DNA from 4 places in the Bradyrhizobium sp. 137 genome. Region 4 is predicted to be linked to each of the others. Evidence: predicted binding sites of a transcription regulator. Region 4 holds the regulator's gene; each other region holds the start of a gene.
The links. The regulator LexA, encoded in region 4, represses DNA repair genes until DNA is damaged. The targets are predictions, from matches to a motif close to TGTTCNNNNTGTGTTCNG.

Region 1 (4,482 bases), on a different contig from region 4:
CGCTGCGAGGTCAGCGGCTGAAGCCGGAGCAGCGAGAGCGAACAAGCAGGCCGAAGCCAACAAAACCTTTTTCATTTTCAACTAATCCCAGTCCCAGTTTCTGTTGTCGCCTTCCATGCCGAAGGCAGCGGACTCAACGGCCCAACTAATGCCGTGCTTACACCACTAAAGCCGCAAGTTGTGTCTCCGAAAAGCCACAACAGCCACAAAACGTCTTGATCACTGACTTATCCGACCGTCTGCTTTGGATAAAACGAAAAAGGCCGGCACGAGGCCGGCCTTTAATCGTTGAACGAAATCAGAGCGATCAGTACCTCGCGACCAGCGGGCCGCCAAAGCGGTAATTCAGCCGGACGAGACCGATGTCGACATCTTGGCCAATTCGGTCGCTCCCGAACACAACGCCCGCCGGCGTGGTAAAGCCGATCGTGCGGTGGCCGAGGAAAATGTGGTCGTATTCGACGCCGACCGACCAGTTTGGTGCGAATCCGAATTCCAGACCGGCACCCACCGTACCACCCCAGCGGGTTTCACGTGCCGATGCCAGCAGCGTGCCAGCGCCCGGAGTGCCTGCGGCGGCATAGACGTCGTACTTGTCCCCGACCACAGCGGCGCCGCCCTTCACATAGAACAGCACATTGTTCCAGGCATAGCCGACCTGGCCAGTGATCAGGCCAAAACTGTCGATGCGAGAGCGGTTACGATCACCGGTGACCAAAGCGGTGCCAGGGAAGAGGGTGCTCACGTTGTCGCCAGAAAAGTCAGCCCAGTTGCCCTGGCCCTCGAAGCCGAACACCCAATTGGTCGACTGCCAGCGATAGCCAATCTGGCCACCGACCGTGCCGCCCGTCGCGTTGTGGCAGCCTTCGCCAACCAGAGTGCCGGTAACAGGCGTCACAAAATCCCAGCACTTGTGGCTCGAACCACCGCCGCCGTTGATACCGATGTAGAAGCCGCTCCAGTCGTAGATCGCGGCAACGGCAGGAGCCGGAGCCTTGGTGTATGGGCGCGCAGCGAGATCTGCCGCGCTTGCGGGAGCCGAGAGGCCCAGCGCCATTGCACCGATTGCACTAAACAGAATCCTATTCATTGCAGTCTCCCCAGTTTCGACCGCTTCTCGAACTCCCCGAAGCGGCTAATTAAGGCGCGACGCCCATATGAACTAATTCCGAGGCAACCCTAGCCTACGAAACCGGCAAAGTCCGTCTCCGAAATGCCACACTCGCGGACCGATTGAGCCAAGCGCAACTTGATGAATGTTAAGCGGTTTCCGCCTTTCGCGGGAACCCAAAAAAGTTCCATCGAGCGGCTGCCTTCATCACCACCATCGATGTCCGCCTCGGATTGTCTCAAAGAACAAATCTGGAACGAAGCCAATGGCGGTGCTATATGTGGGGATAACCCGAGGGGTGATGGGCTGAGCGGCGCCCGCAAGCGTATAGGGTCGCCTCAACGGGCGGCGGAGGAACGCACAGAGCGGACTCGGCCTTTGAAATTCAGTGGCATTGGAGTGGAGAGCGGCGATGGCGGGAAGCGTCAACAAGGTCATTCTGGTTGGAAATCTCGGCAAGGATCCCGAAATCCGCCGCACCCAGGACGGGCGACCGATTGCCAATTTGAGCATCGCCACCTCTGAGACCTGGCGCGACAAGAACACCGGCGAGCGCAAGGAAAAGACCGAATGGCATCGCGTCGTGATCTTCAATGAAGGGCTGTGCAAGGTCGCCGAGCAGTACCTGAAGAAGGGCGCCAAGGTTTACATCGAGGGCGCGCTCCAGACCCGCAAATGGACTGACCAGAGCGGCGTCGAGAAGTACTCGACCGAAGTCGTGCTCCAGGGCTTCAACTCGACCCTGACGATGCTCGACGGTCGCGGCGGAGGCAGTGGCAGCTTCGGCGACGAACCCAGCGGCGACTTCGGCTCGTCCGGTCCCGTAAGCAGCGCGCCTCGCCGTCCCGTTGCCGCTGGCGGTGCCCGCAACAGCGACATGGACGACGATATCCCGTTCTGAGAACACGGATCACGCGGCCGAGGCGCATTGCCCGATCGGGCTCCGCCTGGTGTGTCGTGTCAGCAATTCCTGTTCATCGGCGGGGTGGGCTCGGATTTTCCGGGCCCGCTTCATGTTTGACGTGAGCTTGGATTGCGCCATGGCAAATATTCTGAAAGGGCACTCGCAGCGCGATCTTCAGGCGATGGAGGCCATTTCGGAAGGCCGATTTCGCGCCTCTCGGGAGCAGGGCTCTGAAGGGCTTAAGTTGTTGGAAAAATAGGCGGAAAAATCGCTTGCCCTGACCTTCGCGAGGGTAGTTATCGCGGCCCCGATGCGCTATATGATTCCCAGATAAAACCTCACCGGATTTCCCCTTGGCTGACGACGATAACAAGCCCGGCAACCAGCCGGCGCAACCCTCGGACATTCGCCCCGTCTCCATCCTCGACGAGATGAAGAAGTCCTACCTCGATTACGCCATGAGCGTGATCGTGTCGCGCGCGCTGCCCGACGCGCGCGACGGCCTGAAGCCGGTGCATCGCCGCATCCTGTTCTCGATGAACGAGGAAGGCTATACGCCGGACAAGAAGCACAAGAAGTCGGCCGGTATCGTCGGCGACGTCATGGGCCAATACCATCCGCATGGTGACCAGGCGATCTACGACGCGCTGGTGCGCATGGCGCAGCCTTTTTCGATGCGCGAATTGCTGGTGGACGGGCAGGGCAATTTCGGCTCGGTCGACGGCGATCCGCCAGCGGCGATGCGCTACACCGAGTCGCGCCTAACCAAGATCGCGCTGAAGCTGCTCGACGACATCGACAACGAGACCGTCGACTTTCAGGACAATTACGACGGCTCGAGCAAAGAACCGGTGGTTCTGCCGGCACGGTTCCCTAACCTGCTGGTCAACGGCGCCGGCGGCATCGCCGTCGGCATGGCCACCAACATTCCGCCGCACAATCTCGGCGAGGTCATCGACGCCTGCCTAGCGTTGATCGACAATCCTTCGCTCACCATCGACGAGCTCAACAACATCATCCCGGGCCCGGACTTTCCGACCGGCGGCATCATTCTCGGCCGCCAGGGCATCCGCAGCGCCTACCATCTCGGCCGTGGCTCCATCGTGATGCGTGGCAAGGTCGCCTTCGAGACGATCCGGAAGGAGCGCGAGGCGATCGTCATCACCGAGATCCCGTATCAGGTGAATAAGGCGACGATGGTCGAGCGCATCGCCGAGCTCTACAAGGAAAAGAAGATCGAGGGCATCTCCGACCTGCGCGACGAGTCCGACCGCGATGGCTACCGCGTCGTCGTCGAGCTCAAGCGTGATGCCATGCCCGACGTGGTGCTGAATCAGCTCTACAAGTTCACGCCGCTCCAGACCAGCTTCGGCGTCAACGCCGTCGCGCTCGATTCCGGCCGTCCGCAGACGATGAACCTGAAGGACATGCTGACGATCTTCGTCGGCTTCCGGGAGCAGGTCGTCACGCGCCGGACCAAGTACAAGCTGCGCAAGGCGCGCGAGCGCGCGCATGAGCAGGTCGGCCTCGCCATCGCGGTCGCCAACATCGACGAGATCATCAAGGTGATCCGCACCTCGCCGACGCCAGCGGCTGCGCGCGACACCCTGATGACGCGGGACTGGCCGGCGCGCGACGTCGAGGACATCATTACGCTGATCGACGATCCGCGCCACCGCATCAACGAGGACGGCACCATCCGCCTGTCGCTGGATCAGGCCAAGGCCATTCTGGAATTGCGTCTGGCGCGGCTCACTGCGCTTGGCCGCGACGAGATCGGCGACGAGCTGTCAAAACTTGCCGGCGAGATCGGCGACTATCTCGAGATCCTGCGCTCGCGCGCCCGTATCCTCGACATCATCAGGACCGAGCTTGCCGAGGTGAAGGCCGAGTTCGCCACGCCGCGCCGCACCGTGATCATGGAGCAGGAAGGCGAGGTCGAGGACGAGGACCTGATCCAGCGCGAGGACATGGTCGTCACCGTCTCCCACGCTGGCTACGTCAAGCGCGTGCCGCTGTCGGCCTACCGGGCGCAGCGCCGCGGCGGCAAGGGCCGTGCCGGCATGCAGACCCGCGACGAGGATTTCGTCAGCCGCCTGTTCGTCGCCTCTACGCACACGCCGGTGCTGTTCTTCTCCTCACGCGGCCAGGTCTACAAGGAAAAGGTCTGGCGCCTGCCGATGGCTGCGCCGAACGCGCGCGGCAAGGCGCTGATCAACATCCTGCCATTGGAGCAGGGCGAGCGCATCACCACCATCATGCCGCTGCCCGAGGATGAATCGACCTGGGGCAATCTCGACGTGATGTTCGCCACCACAGGCGGCAACGTGCGGCGCAACAAGCTGTCCGACTTCGTCGATGTCCGCCGCTCCGGCATCATCGCCATGAAGCTCGACGACAACGAGGCGATCGTCGACGTGCAGATCTGCACTGAGCGCGACGACGTGCTGCTGACCGCCGCTGGCGG
Region 2 (4,482 bases), on a different contig from region 4:
CTCGGCATTCCCCGCCGCTACTCCCATTTCGTCTTCGGTATCATCCAGTCCGGATTGACCTCGCTGATCGCGGCCGGCATCGCGAGCCTTCCCGCGGGGAGCGCGATGGTCTTCCTCGGGCACTGGATGGTGTCGTGGCTGATCGCATGGGCCGCGATGCTGCCGATCGTGCTGCTGGCTGCGCCCGCGATCCGCGCCGTCTCGCTGCGGCTGACGCGCGAGGAGAAGGACCTGCGAACCGGCCGGCAGGCATGAAAAAACCCCGCCTGGGGAGAGCCAAGCGGGGAGGAAGTTATTGGAGGCTGAGGTGCTGGGCTGCAACACCATAGCCAAGCGACCCTAGCCGGTTCGGCTTACGACAGCCTGACAGGGCCAAATCGAGGCCGGTCGGTAATCGCCTTCGCCCATGGGCCGCAAACAGAAAACCCCGCTCGAGGGAGCGGGGTCGTCGGCCGGGTATGGAGGCCCAGTGTTGGTCCACCGAGCACGACGAGAATAGGCGATCAGGCTGACACGCGCCTGACGGGTGTCAGTGAAAGTCGCGGTCGCGAGGCCGCAGACTGGCCCCGCGCCTGTCCCAATTTCGACATCCGGCCGCACAACTGGCGACACACGGGTCGGCAAGATTCCACACCGTCCGGCGCGCCATGGGGGAACGTGGCACGGCGGCAACGGGGTGGCATCATGGATAACGTAGAGCGGTCATTCGCCGCCGCGACGGCGGCTGGCTTCGTCGTGCTGGTGATCAGCCTCGTGCTGCTGGCGGTGCTGTAAGGCAGCGCAAGCGCAGGTGCGGGGAGCGACCGGGGTCCGTATCGTCGCGGTTTGCCGATGATGAACCGGCGCTTTGTCCTTCAAAAATGGAAAAACAACCCCATGCACAGTAGGCCGTGGGATGATTTCGTCATTCCATCAATGACTTACATGAGGTATTTCGATACCTTAATCGAGCGAGAAGCGCATCCCGACGCGCGATGTTGGTCCCTTCGGGTTCACGGTAGCCGTGCGCAGCGGGCCCTGGCGAGCGCTAGTGGAGCTTGATCTCGTCCAGGGGCAGCCGCAGCTCGGCGGCGCGCTCGTCGCGGTCCTTCTTGCGGAACGCGTTCTCCTTGCGCTCGAACTTGATCATCTCCTCCTGCGCGGCCTTCAGGAGTGGATTGCGCCTGATGGCGTCGCGGTGTGTGTCTTCAGTATGGGCAGAGGCTCCGGAGGTGCAGTCTCGTCCCGAAGAAGACCACAGAGACCGCGAAAAGGTTCGGTGCCTCAGGATTAAGGATTTGTGACGGCCAGAGATCCTGGAAGGGCAGATTAGGACAGGAATACGAACGGTAGTTGCCCGGAATCCACTTGGCATTGTGATACCGGTACGGTGGCTCCCGCCGGGGCTGGCATTTCATCCCGAAACGAGATTGCAACCGGCAAAGGGGTCGCTGAAAGGCGGCCCCTTTTCGATTCAGGAGAGTGAATTAGGGACTCTTGCAAAGAACATATTGCGAACCTAGAACAAATGGGGTACATTGCTTTTATTGCCGGCCCGCCTCTCAATCGTTTGTCCCCCTAGCGAATCCTCGCCATAAGGAGCACGACCCAATGTCCGCCACTGCCCTGCGTATCGTCGAAGGATCTTCCATGGACAAGAGTAAAGCCCTGGCTGCCGCGCTCTCCCAGATCGAGCGCCAGTTCGGCAAGGGCTCGGTGATGAAGCTCGGCAAGAACGACCGGTCCATGGACATCGAGGCGGTGTCATCGGGCTCGCTCGGGCTCGATATCGCGCTCGGCATCGGCGGCCTGCCGAAGGGGCGCATCGTCGAGATCTACGGGCCGGAATCCTCGGGCAAAACCACGCTGGCGCTGCATACGGTGGCGGAAGCGCAGAAGAAGGGCGGCATCTGTGCCTTCATCGACGCCGAGCACGCGCTCGACCCGGTCTATGCCCGCAAGCTGGGCGTCAACATCGACGAGCTCCTGATCTCGCAGCCCGACACCGGCGAGCAGGCGCTGGAGATCTGCGACACTTTGGTGCGCTCCGGCGCGGTCGACGTGTTGGTGATCGATTCGGTCGCAGCGCTGGTGCCGAAGGCCGAGCTCGAGGGCGAAATGGGCGATGCGCTGCCGGGTTTGCAGGCCCGCCTGATGAGCCAAGCGCTGCGCAAGCTCACGGCCTCCATCAACAAGTCCAATACCATGGTGATCTTCATCAACCAGATCCGCATGAAGATCGGTGTGATGTACGGTTCGCCCGAGACCACGACCGGGGGCAACGCGCTGAAGTTCTACGCCTCCGTCCGCCTCGACATCCGCCGCATCGGCGCTATCAAGGAGCGCGACGAAGTCGTCGGCAATACCACCCGCGTCAAGGTGGTGAAGAACAAGCTGGCGCCGCCGTTCAAGCAGGTCGAGTTCGACATCATGTACGGCGAGGGCGTCTCCAAGATGGGCGAGATCCTCGATCTCGGCGTCAAGGCCGGCATCGTCGAAAAGTCCGGCGCCTGGTTCTCCTATGACAGCCAGCGCCTCGGCCAGGGCCGCGAGAACGCCAAGGCGTTCCTGAAGGCCAATCCCGACATCACCGCCAAGATCGAGACCTCGATCCGCCAGAACTCCGGCCTGATCGCCGAGCAGATTCTCGCCGGCACCCCCGAGCGCGACGCCGACGGCGAGGAGCCGACGGAGGAGTAAGACTTACCGCGAAGAATTTTCGCGAGGAGCGGGCGCTGAGGACGTTGAGTTGCCGACGTCGTCAGCGCCCGTTTCGTTTTGTGTTGTCGTGATCGGGTAGTGTGATGAAGCGTCTGATCCTGACCAGTTCGTCGGGCTTTGCTCTCGCCAGATCGAGGCTGGCCGAATTCGTCATAATGTTCTCGTTTCGCTTTCAGTGGGGACCCGTGCCTCCACCTGAAATGCGTGCGGCCTATTTTGCGGCACGTTCGGAGACTCTTGGGCCGGGTGATCACTGGTCGGACTGGGGCATCCATTGGCCTCGCGCCATGAGTCGTCGCAAAAATCTATCGCTTGTCGATTTCTGCGAACCTTACGATGTGATCGAACTCTGGTTCGATCCAAATCCCGAAGATCAGTTGCAACTTATTTGGTTGCTCGATCACCTCAGATCTCATTCCTGGCCGGCGCAAAAACTCAAAATGCGCCTTGTGGCGGACGATCTAATCGGGATGAGAGGCGATAACCTGGGAAAGTCTGCGTCGCATATTCCCGCCTTTAATGTCACTGCCAGGGAATTCGGGACTGCCGAGGCGGCGTGGCGGGCCTATTGCGAACCGGCACCGGAAAGCTGCGTCAATCTCCTCCGCAGCGACCTCAGTGCATTACCGATGCTGAGGCCGGCTTTGCTCAATGCCAGAATTGCCGTCACCCTCGACAGGGCTTGGTGCGACGGAGATGCGATTTCTGGAGCTTCTTTCCAGAGGGTTTGGGAACACGAATTCGTTGTTTCATCTGCGCTCGCATCGGCGCACGTTCGTGTTCGGAGAGACCGAGCTGGGTTGGTTGCTCGAGGGGCTGGCGCTCGGCCCCAATCCCGCAGTGGCCGGTTTGGGCGAGGAACTGCGCACAATCGACCTTAAGAATTTGAGGGCTCGGCATGAAGTCTATCTGCGCAGCCGCCTTTCGCTGACCGAATTCGGTAAAGCTGTCCTGGCACATCAGGATGATTTCAGCCGCCACAATCCGATCGATCGCTGGTGGGGCGGCACGCATCTGACCAACGACCGGCTGTGGCGGTACGGCCCTGGTTTGACGAGGCCCTGAGGCATGACGCGGCTCATTGTGACAACCGACTCGTCCACTGCCGGCGGGATACAACGCGCCGGTGTCGCCGATCTTGTCATTGCGATCGAGCATCGGCTGGTCTGGGGACCGCTGCCGTCGGATGCCGAACTCGAGGCGTTCTTTGCGCCACGCACAACGCAGCCGCATGGCCTCCATTGGCTGGACGACACACCATCCTGGCGTCTTGAAGAATCGGGGATGACGGGGCGTGGATTGATCGAGCTGATGGCCGAATGCGAATCGGTCGAATTATGGCCAGGACCTGAGCCGAATGCGCAATTGATTTTGCTGTGGCTGCTTGACCGTTGCGGCGGTGAGAGAGCGGCAGTCTCCAAGCTCGCGATACGTCACCTCGACATTGCCCTGGGGGGTATCGACCCGGAGCGGTTTGCGAAGCTAAACCCGCCGGCTGCTAGGCCCACGGCAGATCACCTCGCACTGGCTGGGCGTGCGTGGCAGGCCTATCGCGCCCTGACGCCGCAGGCCTGGTTCGATCTGCTCAAGGCCGATTTGAGCTTGCTGCCGCAGTTCGAGCCTTGCGCGGTTGACCTGCTCGAAGAGCTTCCGAACGTCACAACCGGTCTTGGAGCGACGGAAACACGAATTCTGGAATTGATCGCGCCCGGCGGCGTGCTGCCCTTTGACGTCTTTCCAGGCCATCAGAAGCCCAACGAGCGTCGCGTCTTCGACTACTGG
Region 3 (4,482 bases), on a different contig from region 4:
GTTGCGACCGGCTACCAGGCCTCCACCACCACCTCGAAGAAGACCGAAGAGATCCGCATCACGCTCGACAAGGGCAATGTGAAGGATTTTGCGATCCTGCCGGAGCCGCCGGTCGACCCCGATCGCATCGTCGTCACCGAAGCGCATCGCCGCGGCGTCTGGGATCCGATGACGGCTTCGCTGCTGCGCGTGCCCGGCAATGGCGATCCGGTGTCGCCGGAAGCCTGCCATAACAGCGCGCCCGTGTTCGACGGCCGCATGCGCTACGACTTGAAACTCGATTTCAAGCGCATGGAGAGCGTGAAGGCCGAGAAGGGATACAAGGGCCCGGTCGTGGTCTGCGCGCTCTATTTCGTGCCCGTGGCCGGCTACATCCCCGATCGGCCCGTGATCAAATACCTCGCCGCCCAGCGCAACATCGAGATCGCCTTCGCGCCGGTGGCGGGAACGCGCATCCTGGTCCCGTTCTGGCTGAAAGTGCCGACGCCCTTGGGGCCTGCGATGCTGGAAGCGACGAGCTTCATCACCTCCCCCCAGCCGCCACGCGTCGCCAAGACGCAGTAGCGCTTTCACCCTCCCCTGGAGGGGGAGGGTCGGCGCACATGAGCGCAGCGAAATGTGCGACGGGGTGGGGTGATCTCTCCCTACGGGCGCTGTGCCGGGCGGAAAGATCACCCCACCCCCTCGCGCTGCGCGCGATCGACCACGGGCGAGCTACGCTCGTCCCGGACCCCTCGAGTGGAGGGTAAGAACATATAAAATATCAATGACTTACCTACTGTGCATGGGGTTGTTTTCGAAAACTTTTGTTTTGGCAGGTCGGGGAACCTGGAATCCATTTGACTCCCGCCCGATTCTGATTCGACTCCCCGCCGTCCCCAGCTTTAAGGAATCCGTCATCAAATCGTCGCTTGTACGGCAGCCGGAGCCTTCATCTAGTGCGCACCTGTGGCGAGGCCCGCGACATGTTGCGTGAACGGAACGGGACGCAATCGGGAGTCAGCGATTCGGCCGCGATTCGTTCTAGAGTCGTTCCGAAGCTTAAGGCGAACGGGAAAAGCGTCGCAAAGTGAGACAGTTGCGCGGTTGGGAGGACTTGCTCCGCGTTCGCTGTCATCGCCCGGCTTGACCGGGCGATCCAGTACGCCGAGGCGGTCGTGGTTGAGCCGATGAGCCGCGGCGTAGTGTCATGCCGCGGTCAAGCCGGGGCATGACAGCGGAGCGCGTGGTGGGGTTCGGAGACATCGCTGACACCTGATCGCCTCATCGCCTCAAACAGCACTGACATTCGCCCAAATCGGCACTACCTATCTCCGGAATGGCTTTTTCTTCCTCCCCCTTCGCTTCCGAGCGTGCCCCCGGCGCCGGCGTCACCGCGGTGCTCGGGCCGACCAACACCGGCAAGACCCATCTCGCCATCGAGCGGATGCTCGCGCATCCCTCCGGCATGATCGGGCTGCCGCTGCGCCTGCTTGCGCGCGAGGTCTATAACAAGATCGCCGATCGCGCGGGGCCAGAGAGCGTCGCGCTCGTGACCGGCGAGGAGAAGATCAAGCCGAAGAAGCCGCGCTATTGGGTCTCGACCGTCGAGGCGATGCCGCGCGATCTCGACGTCTCCTTCCTCGCCATCGACGAGGTCCAGATCGCCTCCGACCTCGAACGCGGCCACGTCTTCACCGACCGCATCCTCAATCGCCGCGGCCGCGACGAGACGCTGCTCTTGGGCGCTGCGACGATGCGCCCGATCATCGAGCGCCTCTTGCCGGGCGTGTCCATGATCACGCGGCCGCGCCTGTCGCAGCTCGAATTCGCCGGCGACCGCAAGATCACGCGCCAGCCGCGCCGCACCGCCATCGTCGCCTTCTCCGCCGACGAGGTCTACGCCATTGCCGAGCTGATCCGCCGCCAGCATGGCGGCGCCGCCGTGGTGCTGGGCTCGCTCAGCCCTCGCACCCGCAACGCGCAGGTGGCGATGTTCCAGAACGGCGATGTCGACTATCTCGTCGCCACCGACGCGGTCGGCATGGGGCTCAATCTCGACGTCGACCACGTTGCCTTTGCCTCCGATCGCAAGTTCGACGGCTACCAGTTCCGCCGCCTGACGCCCTCGGAATTTGCGCAGATCGCCGGCCGCGCCGGCCGCGCCACGCGCAACGGCACCTTCGGCACCACCGGCCGCTGCGCGCCGTTCGAGCCCGAGCTCGTCAACGCGCTCCAGAACCACACCTTCGACGCCGTGAAGATGCTGCAATGGCGCAACTCGAAGCTGGATTTCTCCTCGCTCGGCGCGCTCCAGGTGTCGCTGAACCTGGCGCCAGGGCACGAGGCGCTGACGCGCGCCCCGATCGCCGAGGACATGCGCGTGCTCGACCACGCCGCCCGCGACGTCGATGTGCGCGATATCGCGCATGGCAAGGCGGCCGTGGAGCGCCTCTGGGAGGCCTGCCAGGTCCCCGATTACCGAAAGCTGTCGCCGGCCGCCCATGCCGAGCTGGTGACGACGCTGTACGGCTTCCTGATGCAGAAGGGATGCATCCCCGATAGCTGGTTTGCTGCCCAGGTCGATCAGGCGGACCGCGTCGATGGCGACATCGACACGCTGTCGGCCCGGATCGCGCAGATTCGCACCTGGACCTTCGTCGCCAACCGCCCGGATTGGCTGAAAGACCCCGAACGCTGGCAGGGGATCGCGCGCGAGGTCGAAAATAAATTATCGGATGCGCTCCATGAACGCTTGACTGAGCGTTTCGTTGATCGCCGGACCAGTGTATTGATGCGCCGCCTGCGGGAGAACACGAGCTTGAATACTGAAATCGGCAAGACCGGCGAAGTCATCGTCGAAGGCCACGTCATCGGCCGCCTCGACGGCTTCACCTTTGCACCGGACGCTGCGGAAGCCGGCTCCGATGCGAAAGCCTTGCAGGCTGCAGCGCAAGCGGTGCTCGCCGGCGAGATCAACGCGCGCGCCGAAAAGCTGGGCAATGCACCGGACGAGCAGTTCGTGCTGACCTCCGAAGGCATCATCCGCTGGACCGGCGATGCCGTGGCGCGCCTGTCCGCCGCAGACGACGCGCTGCATCCGCGCATCCGCATCATCTCGGACGAGAGATTGACTGGGGCGCCCCGCGAGAAGGTGCAGGCCCGGCTCGAGCTCTGGCTCAAGACGCATATCGAAAAGCTGCTCGGGCCGATGTTCGAGCTGTCGAAGGCCGAGGATGTCACCGGCATCGCCCGCGGCATCGCCTATCAGTTGGTCGAGGCGCTCGGCGTGCTGGAGCGGCCGAAGATCGCCAGCGAGCTGAAGGATCTCGACCAGTCCTCGCGCGCGGTCTTGCGCAAATATGGCGTCCGCTTCGGGGCCTATCACATCTATTTCCCCGGTCTGCTCAAGCCCGCCGCGCGCGCGCTCGCAGCGCTGCTCTGGGCGTTGAAGCAGGACAATGTCGATCTCTCCGCGCTGTCTGGCGCTCAGCATCTGGCATCTTCGGGCCGCACCTCGTTCCCGGTCGACAAGCAGCTGCCGCGCGATGCCTATCGCGTGCTCGGCTACAAGCAGGCCGGCGAGCGCGCCGTGCGCGTCGATATTTTGGAGCGGCTTGCCGATCTGATCCGCCCGGCGCTGGCTTGGCGCGAGAACTCGCCCGGCGAAAAGCCGGCCGGCGCGTTCGACGGCCGCGGTTTTGTGGTGACGCAGGCGATGACCTCGCTCACGGGATCCGCCGGCGAGGACTTTGCGTCGGTGCTGCGCGCGCTCGGCTATCGCATGGAGAAGCGTCCGCCGTTGCCGCCAAAGCCTGTGGTGACCGAGACGGTCGCGGCAGAGACGCCGCCTGTCGAGGGCAGCGCGGAGACGTCGACCGAGACCGCAGCGGAGGCCGTAGCGGGTCTGCCCGCAGAAGCATCCGCCAAAGCCGCTCCTGAAGCCGTCGCCGTCGAAGACGCCCCCGGCATGGAGCAGCGCGACGAGGGCGCGCACGAGCCAGAGCCTGCGCCGGAAGCTCCGCCTGAGGCTGCCGTCACGCCCGAAGATGCCCGCGGCATCGCGCCACCGGCGGAAGAGATTGCTGCGCCGGCAGAGGCTGCCGCAGAGGCTGCCGGCCTCGAAGCCGCTGCCGCCGAGACCGCGGCAACGGAAGCTGCTGCATCGCCTGATGCTGCCGCGCCTGAAGCCGTCGCGCCTGAGGCTGCCGCGCCTGAGGCTGCGGCGACGCCGGCCGAGCCCGAGCTCGTCGAGGTCTGGCGTCCCGGCGGCCGTCACGAGGATCGCAAGCCGCGCCACGAGCGCCATCGCCATCAGCGTCACCATCAGCCGCGTCCGCAAGCGGGCGCGGAAAGCACGGCCGCGCCCGGCGAAGCAGCCGAAGGCGCGAAGTCGGGTGAGCGCCATCGTCATGGTGGTGGTCATCGCCGCGACGGGGCCAAGGATTTTCGCAAGGGCCGCGAAGGTGGTGGAGACGGTGCGCCGCGTCCCGAGGGGCGTGA
Region 4 (4,482 bases):
GCGCGTGATCGTCGACCGGCTATCGGCAACGATCTGCGGCTTGTGCTCGCGCTCGCTGACCGGCTGCGTCACCGGCAATTGCAGCACGGTTGCGCGCTGGCCTTCGACGAGCTGCGTCACCAGCACGTATTTGCCGTCGGGGAATTCGATCGCGTCATGATGGCGGTCGGGTATGTGCGGATCGATCTTGCCGAACTTGCCGACGCGGGAGTTGATGGTGCGCGTCCAGATCCAGCGATTATCGTAACGGACGTTGTCGGCGAAGGCGAGCTCCGTTCCCGGCAGCAGGCAGACGGCCACGGTCGGATCGGCCGCGGAAGCAAAGCCGCGCGTTGAGGTGCCGCGGAACGTTGTCGACACGATCGTCTCGCCGACTTCGGCGGGGCGAGATGCAACGGCATGCAGGCTGTAGTCACACATCGGGTGCTCCTCATTCGAAGATAGCAACCCGCGCCTCCTTCGGAGGCGCAAGCCTCTATCAGAGTGGAAGCACGTAACGCTCTGCTCGGTTGTGGGCAAATCTGCGGCTGGCGTTGCCGGACACGATCACATTATCTTTCCCGAAGTCATAGGAACAAAGCTCGCTTCAGTGCATTCGGCGGATGCGAGCGCCCGTGGCCTGCGGGCGCCGAGAGGGGGAATGTGGCCAGCTTCGCCGTGGCTGTCGGTTGATGGGAGTTTAGGCGTTGCGGAATAGCTCGCTCCCTACGTGCGCAGATTGCGTGCATGGTGCTGCAATTGAGTTGCGAATGCTTGCGCGGCCGATGCAAGCGATCAGCACGCTGCGAAGGCGCTTAAAGCGATCCTGCGCACGATCTCTTCACAAGCGATGCGTGCTTGGAGCCGCATGCCGAGGATGGAGCGCCGGAGAGAGGGGCCGGATAATCTGCGCAAGACCAAAAGACTATCCAGCTGGAGCGGACCATCGTCCGCTCCAATCGGAATCATTGGTATCGAATGACCGCTGGCCCGTCTCAGTACTTGCGGTACAGCCCGATCAGCTTGCCCTGAATCTTCACCCGGTTCGGCGGCAGGATGCGCACCTCGTAGGCGGCATTGGCGGGCTCGAGCGCGATCGACGCCCCCCGGCGACGAAAGCGCTTGAGCGTCGCTTCCTCGTCGTCGATCAGGGCCACCACGATGTCGCCGGTATCGGCGCTCTCGTTACGCTGGATCAGCGCCATGTCGCCATCGAGAATGCCGGCTTCGACCATCGAATCGCCGCGCACTTCGAGTGCGTAGTGTTCGCCCGAGCCGAGCATGTCGGGCGGCACGCTAATGGTGTGACTGCGGGTCTGCAACGCTTCGATCGGCGTGCCGGCCGCGATGCGACCCATCACGGGCACCGCAACGGGACGCTCGCCTTCGTCCGCGGAAGAACTGGAGCTCGCGCGCACCTTGCCGAGATTGCCCTCGATGACGCTCGGCGTGAAGCCGCGGCGGCTGCCGGCGGCGGCCTGGAGCTCGGGCAGCTTGATCACCTCGATGGCGCGGGCGCGGTTGGGCAGGCGGCGGATGAAGCCGCGCTCCTCGAGCGCGGTGATCAGGCGATGGATGCCCGATTTCGAGCGCAGGTCGAGCGCATCCTTCATCTCGTCGAAGGAGGGCGGCACGCCACTTTCCTTCAGACGTTCGCTGATGAACCGCAGAAGCTCGTATTGTTTGCGCGTTAACATCTCGACCAAAGTCCCCCGGTTGATGTCGTTCGATTCCGAGACGCTAAATTGGAGCGGTGAACCGCTACATGCTCGAAACAAATCATGAACGGACACTATATGTTCGATATGTGTTCCGCAACTGCTTAATTTACCGTGAACGGGACAAAGTTCGCGGAACGCGTGTGGTGGATGCGTTCAGACGGGCAGGCGCAGGACCTCGCAAGGCGAGCCGGCTTCTGCCTTCGGAGCGAACGGTGCGCGGACGAGAAGTGCCTGTGCTGCAGCGAGATTCGCAAGCAGCGAGGAATCCTGGTGATTGACGGGAAGGGCCACCAACGTGCCATCGTCGCGCGTCTCCAGATGTGCGCGCAGATAGTCCGCGCGCATATCGTTTGCATCCACATCGCGGCCGAGCACGGCCCGTTCTTGTCGGTGATGAATCATGGATCGTCCCGACAAGGCGCGAATCAGCGGCACCAGGAACAGGAAGGCGCACACGTAGGATGACACAGGATTGCCCGGCAGGCCGATCACGCGCATCGCGCCGAGCCGCCCATGCATCATCGGCTTGCCCGGGCGCATCGCGATCTTCCAGAACGCCATCGCGATGCCTTCGTCCCTCAACGCCTGCTGGACCAGATCATGGTCGCCGACCGACGCGCCGCCGCTCGTGACCAGGATCTCGGCGCCGCTCTCGCGGGCGCGGCGGATGCCGGCAGTGGTGGCCTCCAGCGTATCGGCGGCAATGCCGAGGTCGATGGTATCGGCCCCCTCGCTGCGGGCGAGCGCGTGCAGGGCATAGCCGTTGGAATAGACGATCTGGCCGTGAGCGGGTGTGGTTCCCGGCATGACCAGCTCGTCGCCGGTGGCGAGGATCGCGACCTTCGGACGGCGGCAGACGGCAAGCTGCGGATGATTCATGGCGGCGGCGAGCGCGAGATCGCGCTCGGTGAGACGGGTTCCCTTGCGCAGGAGCACGTCTCCTTCGGAGAAGTCGACGCCCGCGGGGCGGATGTGGCGGCCGGCAATCGCGGCTTCCTTGATCGTGATGCGCTTGCCGTCCGCAACCGTGTCCTCCTGGATCACGACCGCGTCGGCACCGTTGGGAATGACGCCGCCGGTGAAGATCCGCACGGCTTCGCCGGGGCCCAGCGTTCCCGCGAACGGACGACCCGCCGCCACTTCGCCAATCAAGGTGAGCGTACTATCGAGCTTTGTTGCATCGCTCGCGCGCACCGCGTAGCCGTCCATCGCCGACATTGCTTCCGGCGGCTGTGTGCGCAGCGCCGGGACATCGCGTGCGAGCACGCGATGATAGGCCTCGTTGAGGGAAACCATCGCTTCAGGCAGCGGCTCCGCACCCGCCAGCACCGCGGCAAGCGCGTCAGAAACCGGCATCAGGGCCAAGGGCGGAAACTCCTGCTGAGCATATCGGCAATGGGCGGCGAAAGTTCTAGCCGAGTGCAGGCGCGAGGCAAAGGCGCCGACAGGATGATTTATCCTGCGTGATCTCCGTCATGAAGAATCGTGCTCAGACCGGTCACGGCATGATCCGGAAGGCGAGACAGACCGGTACGAGGATAGCCATGGCGAGGACGAGAAGGATGAGCGCCACGGCCGGCATCGGATCAACTCTGCGTCTGTTCGCCCGAACTGACGCTGGATGTCACGTCCGGAGCTTTGGGGCTTTGATCCTTGTCCGGCAGCGGATCGGCCTGCGACTTTAGGTCGGCGGCCTTGCTGATCAGCTTGGCGGAGAGGCGCGAATCCGAAGTTGTCTTGGCGAATTCGAGCAGCAAGGAGGCTTGCTTTGTGAGGTAGGCTTTGCCCAGCACGAGAATAAGTCCGATGTAGACGTCCCAACGGACTCATAGAGTCCGGAGGGAGGTATTCCGTTCCCGGAACTCTGTACAAAAATGTACAAAGTGAATTGGTTCCATACCCGAGCGGATTTGGGTGCCCGAAACCCGACCCCGATCCTGTTCGGCATCGGTGGTCAAATTCCCAACGCTAGCAAGGCGTTGCCGACATCACCGGGCGAGGTGACATGCACCGCCGTCAGTCCACGCGCTCGCGCCCCCTCGACGTTCTCGGCCAGGTCGTCGAAGAAGACGATTCGGCTGGCTGGCACGCCGATCGCCGCCACGACATGATCGAACGCCTCCGCATCCGGTTTGCGCAGGCCGATGCTGGACGACAGATAGAGCTCGCGGAAATGCCCGAGCACGCCGGCATATTCCTTCGAAAAATAGTCGACATGCGGCCGATTGGTGTTGGAGAAGGCATAGAGCGGCATCTGCTTCGCCGCGCGCGGCAAGAGCTCGGCGATCTCAGGCATCTCGCCGGCGAAGATCGCGTTCCATCCCTCCAGAAACTGCGCGTCGGAAATGCCGATCCCGAGCGATGAACGCAGCGATTGGAAATAATCCTCGTCGCCGATCTTGCCGACCTCGTGCAGCCGGTAGGCCTCGTCACGCACATAGCGCGCGACGATGGCCTCGGGCTGGCAGCCGGCATGCCCCGCCCAGCAGGCGATCGCCTTGGAGAAATCGATATCGAGCACCACGCGGCCGAGATCGAACAGGAGCGCATCGGCGCTGCCGGGGGAGAGTGAGGTCATCGTGTTCTTTCACATTTCAGTATCGGTAGGGCTCGTGGTCGAACAGCGGGAACGCGCTGAACACGCTCGGCGCATTCGTTGCGGTCGCCTGATGCAGGCAGGATTTGTCGATTTCGGCGAACGAGGTGGCACCCAAGAGGCCGAGGCAGCGCAGCACTTCGTCCTCCAGCAATTCCAGCATTCGCATCACGCCGGCTTCGCCGG

Region 1: IVA78_RS01985 (single-stranded DNA-binding protein) is a predicted target of LexA. The motif match lies at 1,353-1,370, and genes of this name have one in related genera.
Region 2: recA (recombinase RecA) is a predicted target of LexA. The motif match lies at 1,482-1,499, and genes of this name have one in related genera.
Region 3: IVA78_RS13270 (helicase-related protein) is a predicted target of LexA. The motif match lies at 1,020-1,037, and genes of this name have one in related genera.

What each region holds. Positions count from the first base shown of each region.
Region 1 covers NZ_JADPKU010000011.1:7,628-12,109, forward strand. The annotation lists gene IVA78_RS01975 (outer membrane protein) at 1-75, opposite strand, end outside; gene IVA78_RS01980 (outer membrane beta-barrel protein) at 308-1,090, opposite strand; gene IVA78_RS01985 (single-stranded DNA-binding protein) at 1,524-2,012, shown strand; gene IVA78_RS34345 (hypothetical protein) at 2,152-2,274, shown strand; gene gyrA (DNA gyrase subunit A) at 2,369-4,482, shown strand, end outside.
Region 2 covers NZ_JADPKU010000101.1:9,319-13,800, reverse strand. The annotation lists gene IVA78_RS27055 (DUF2798 domain-containing protein) at 1-255, shown strand, start outside; gene recA (recombinase RecA) at 1,591-2,679, shown strand; gene IVA78_RS27045 (hypothetical protein) at 3,397-3,765, shown strand; gene IVA78_RS27040 (hypothetical protein) at 3,769-4,482, shown strand, end outside.
Region 3 covers NZ_JADPKU010000051.1:6,873-11,354, forward strand. The annotation lists gene IVA78_RS13265 (DUF3108 domain-containing protein) at 1-564, shown strand, start outside; gene IVA78_RS13270 (helicase-related protein) at 1,319-4,482, shown strand, end outside.
Region 4 covers NZ_JADPKU010000033.1:89,224-93,705, reverse strand. The annotation lists gene IVA78_RS06445 (hypothetical protein) at 1-420, opposite strand, end outside; gene lexA (transcriptional repressor LexA) at 975-1,676, opposite strand; gene glp (gephyrin-like molybdotransferase Glp) at 1,854-3,065, opposite strand; gene IVA78_RS06430 (hypothetical protein) at 3,287-3,493, opposite strand; gene IVA78_RS06425 (HAD-IA family hydrolase) at 3,655-4,278, opposite strand; gene IVA78_RS06420 (alpha-hydroxy acid oxidase) at 4,295-4,482, opposite strand, start outside.